2 regions of the Bacillus sp. KH172YL63 genome follow, and region 2 is predicted to be linked to the other one. Evidence: predicted binding sites of a transcription regulator. Region 2 holds the regulator's gene; the other holds the start of a gene.
What was found. The regulator LexA, encoded in region 2, represses DNA repair genes until DNA is damaged. The targets are predictions, from matches to a motif close to CGAACATATGTTCG.
Positions count from the first base shown of each region.

Region 1: a site for LexA is predicted at 1,235-1,248, ahead of KH172YL63_RS13925 (Y-family DNA polymerase). Genes of this name have one in related genera too.

Region 1 is NZ_AP022842.1:2,716,177-2,718,586, reverse strand. Features, by position in the region: gene KH172YL63_RS13930 (glucose-1-dehydrogenase) at 1-690, shown strand, start outside; gene KH172YL63_RS13925 (Y-family DNA polymerase) at 1,315-2,410, shown strand, end outside.
Region 2 is NZ_AP022842.1:1,690,069-1,692,478, reverse strand. Features, by position in the region: gene KH172YL63_RS08365 (YneB family resolvase-like protein) at 1-375, opposite strand, end outside; gene yneA (cell division suppressor protein YneA) at 395-721, opposite strand; gene lexA (transcriptional repressor LexA) at 879-1,499, shown strand; gene glnA (type I glutamate--ammonia ligase) at 1,607-2,410, opposite strand, start outside.

The DNA.
Region 1 (2,410 bases), 1.0 Mb from region 2:
AAAGTGGTCATCAATTATTTCAATGAAGAAGAAAATCCAGAGGCACTGTTACAGGAAATCGTAGAGGCAGGAGGGACAGCTTCCATCATACAGGGGGATGTCTCGAAGGAAGAGGACGTCCAAAGATTTGTCCGCTGTGCCCACGATACCTATGGACGCCTTGATATTTACGTGAATAACGCAGGGGTGGAAAATGAAGTACCTTCTGAAAATCTTTCCCTGGAAGATTGGCAACGGGTAATAAATACCAATCTGACAGGCACTTTTCTCGGTTGCCGTGAAGCAGCGAAATATATGCTCGATCACGATATCAAAGGCTCGATCATCAATATTTCTTCCGTACATGAAATCATCCCATGGCCCCATTTTGTTCATTATGCAGCCAGTAAAGGCGGGGTGAAATTATTGATGGAAAGTCTTGCGCTGGAATTTGCCCCGGATGGGATACGTGTAAATAACATTGCTCCGGGAGCGATCGATACGCCAATCAATGCGGAAAAATTTTCTGACCCTGAAAAGAAGAAAGGAGTAGAAAAACTCATTCCCCTCGGTTATATAGGAGAACCGGAGCAGATTGCGTCCTGTGCGGCCTTCCTAGCTTCAGAGCAGGCAGGCTATGTCACTGGAACGACGCTTATTGCGGACGGAGGGATGACAAAATATCCTGGATTCCAAGCCGGTAAAGGTTGATAGATAAAAAAGATGAGACCACAATCATTTGGCGATTGTGGTCTCATCTTTTTTGCGTTGAAAGGCAAAGAACGCCTTTCCGGGTGACTCGTCTTATGCTTGTCTCCCCAGGGCGAGCCCTTCCGCTTTTCTTTTGTCCAGCTCAGGCGGCTAGTCCCTCGAGGTCATAAGATGAATCGACCAAAAAGGCAAAGAACGCCTTCCGGTCGATTCATCTTATGCTTGTCGGGCCTGACCAAGCCGCCTCCGCTTTTCTTGATGTCCAGCTGCAGGGCTTAGAGGCTCGAGGTCATAAGTCAAACCAGCCAAAAAGGCAAAGAACGCCTTTCCGGCTGGTTCGTCTTATGCTTGTCGCCTCTGAGCAAAGCCCTTCCGCTTTTCTTTTGTCCAGCTCCGGCGGCTAGTCCCTCGAGGTCATAAGCTAAATCGACCAAAAAGGCAAAGAACGCCTTTCCGGTCGATTCATCTTATGCTTGTCGGGCCTGACCAAGCCGCCTTCGCTTTTCTTGTTATTTTCTCCATTACCAGTAATTTAAGTTGAAAGGGAACGTATATTCGTATAGAATCATAACTATACTATGTAAGAACGTTTGTTCTATTTCAGGTAAAATGGAGGGCGAAGATATGACTGTCGATTACAGTGTGCTGCCACACCACAAGATTTTGTGCATCGATATGAAGAGCTTTTATGCTAGCTGTTCGGCTGTCATGGAGGGGCTGGACCCCCTTGAATGTCACTTGGCTGTAGTGGGGGATAAAGATCGGCAGGGGAGCATCGTGCTCGCTGCCTCGCCGAGATTGAAGAAGGACTTTGGAATCAAAACCGGTTCGAGGATGTTTGAGATCCCGAACGATCCGCGCATCCGGCTTGTCGAGCCGAAAATGGCAACGTACGTCCGTATTTCCACAGAGCTTACCCGGCTGTTCCATCGCTATGTACCGAAGGATGCCATCCATACGTACAGCGTGGACGAAAGCTTTATTAAAATCGACGGAGCGACGAATCTATGGGGGGATGCGACGACCATCGCCCGCAAAATCAAAGACGACATGGAAAGGGAGTTTCAGCTTCCGTGTGCGATCGGGATCGGCCCGAATATGCTCCTTTCCAAGCTGTGCCTGGATCTTGAGGCAAAGAAAAAGGGGGTGGCCGAATGGACATACAAAGATGTTCCGAAAAAGCTGTGGCCCCTGTCACCGCTTCGTGAAATGTGGGGGATAGGCGGACGTCTTGAGAAGAGCCTCAACCGGATGGGCATCTTCTCTGTCGGTCAATTGGCGAAGTATGACCTTGAGAAGCTTGAGGCGAAGTTCGGTGTGATGGGAAATCAGCTTTATTATCATGCATGGGGAGTGGACCTTTCTGAAATCGGGGCACCGATCATGGATGGGCAGGTCAGCTTCGGTAAGGGCCAGATTTTGATGCGTGATTATAAAGAGAAAAAGGAAATCAAACGAGTCATTTTGGAAATGTGCGAAGAGGTCGCCAGGCGGGCCCGCAACCATCGGAAGGCGGGAAGGACCGTCAGTTTTGGCATCGGGTACAGCCATGAAGAATTTGGGGGCGGGTTCCACCGTTCCCGGACGATAGAGGAACCGACCAACATCACCATGGACCTGTACAGGGTGTGCCTGGCGTTATTTGAGGAGAACTATAGCGGTAAAACCGTTAGGAAAATCCATATTTCCCTGTCTAATATTGTGGAAGATGGCTCATTGC
Region 2 (2,410 bases):
TTCTACCATACTGACAATATTGATCACCATTGAATCAGATTCGGATAAATGCAGCTCTCCGCTGTGGGTTTGACTGATGATCTTGACCTCTTCCTTTAATAAGCAGTGGATGAGTGCGATCTTTGCATTTCCCCGGCCGATTCTCGTTTCATCCTGGATCAGGACAGCTCCGATGGATGGGTCCTTGATCAGGTCCAGAAGTTCCAATACACCTGGCCGATCCAGTTCAAATCCGCTTGCCTGGTCCTTGATGATGGCTTCCACTTCGTAAGTAAGCTCCCCGGCAAGCTTCACCAGCTCTTCTTCCTGTCGTTCCAAGGATGTTTCCTGTGTTTCTTTCTTTGTGCTGACTCTGCAGTATACGACTGCCTTCATTGATTATCCCTCTATTCTTCTATTCTTCATTCATAACGAGCTCATAACCGGAGTGGGTTGACAGGGTTGGGTTCTCGATCGGCAGGATCAGTGAATCCCCTGGCTTGATTGAAAATGTTGTGAGATTATTCTCTTCCCCCACCCACGCGATGAATTCTTCCATTGTCATAGAATATTCTTCATTATAGTGTTTGGCAATAGTCCAAAGGGTATCTCCGTCCTGTACGGTAATACTTTGATACGACGGCTCGCTTGCCATTGTGATTAAAAGGTATGCTGCAGATAAAAGGGCGAAAACAAATAATATAATAATATAAGAGAAACGGTTCCAAATATGTGTTAACATGATAAAACGCCTCCATACGAATGTTTGTTCTGTTTTGTTATATCCATTCTAATACGAACATCCGTTTGGTGTCAACAGTTATTCGAACTTATGTTTGTATCAATTGGAAAGACATGCTATAATGGGAACATAAGATCTATAATCGAGGTGCGTGCACATGACAAAACTATCGAAACGACAACAAGATATACTAGAATACATTAAAGACGCAGTAAGGGTAAAAGGTTATCCGCCTTCCGTCCGTGAAATAGGGGAAGCAGTCGGTCTTGCCTCCAGTTCTACCGTCCACGGACATTTGGCAAGATTGGAAAGCAAAGGACTCATCCGCCGGGACCCGACAAAGCCAAGAGCGATTGAAATACTGAATCTTGAAGAGGACACGATCCCCCGTCAGAGGGTCGTAAATGTACCATTGATTGGTAAAGTCACTGCCGGTCAGCCGATCACGGCAGTGGAGAATGTCGAAGAGTTCTTCCCTCTTCCAGAGAGGATGGCACCTTCTGATGAACAGGTCTTCATGCTTGAGATCATGGGTGATAGTATGATCGAGGCAGGGATACTCGATGGAGATTTCGTCATTGTCCGCCAGCAGCAAACGGCGAACAACGGAGATATCGTCGTAGCGATGACCGAGGAAGATGAAGCGACGGTCAAACGTTTCTTCAAAGAAAAGGATTATGTCCGCCTTCAACCGGAAAACTCAACCATGGCCCCGATCATCTTAAGAAATGTTTCAATACTTGGTAAAGTAGTCGGAGTATATAGACAAGTGCATTAATGAAAAACGGCTCGCAATGATGCGCAGCCGTTTTTTTGTTTTGAAACGAAGAAAAAGCCGTACTGCAGACAATTCACCTGCAGTACGGCTTTGTTTATAGTGGCGAATTAGTACATTTGAATGTACTGTTCACGCTCCCATGGGTGTACTTGCGTACGGAACATATCCCATTCGATTTCTTTCGCTTCCACGAAATGTTCGAAGATGTGCTCTCCAAGGGATTTAACGATGACGTCATTTGTTTTCAATGTTTCAAGTGCTGCGTGTAATGTAGCCGGAAGATCTACGATTCCTGCTTCTTCACGCTCCTTCTTATCCATCACGTAAATGTTTCTGTCGATTGGTTTAGGTGCAGGAAGGTTGTTCTTGATACCATCAAGACCTGCTGCAAGTAATACAGCCATTGCAAGGTATGGGTTCGCTGCCGGATCGACACTGCGCACCTCAACACGTGTACTCAGTCCGCGGGAAGCAGGGATACGGATTAATGGGCTGCGGTTGCGTGCAGACCATGCAACGTAACATGGCGCTTCATAACCCGGAACAAGGCGCTTGTAAGAGTTTACTGTCGGGTTTGTAATCGCTGTGAATGCAGTCGCATGCTTGATGATGCCAGCAAGGAATTGACGCGCAGTATCACTCAGCTGAAGATCTCCTTTTTCATCAAAGAAAGAGTTCACTCCGTCCTTGAAAAGGGACATGTTACAGTGCATACCTGATCCGTTTACACCGAACAATGGTTTAGGCATGAATGTCGCATGCAGACCATGTTTACGGGCAATCGTTTTAACAACCAGCTTGAATGTTTGAATATCATCACATGCTTTTAATGCATTTGCATATTTAAAATCGATTTCATGCTGACCAGGAGCCACTTCGTGGTGAGATGCTTCGATTTCAAAGCCCATCTC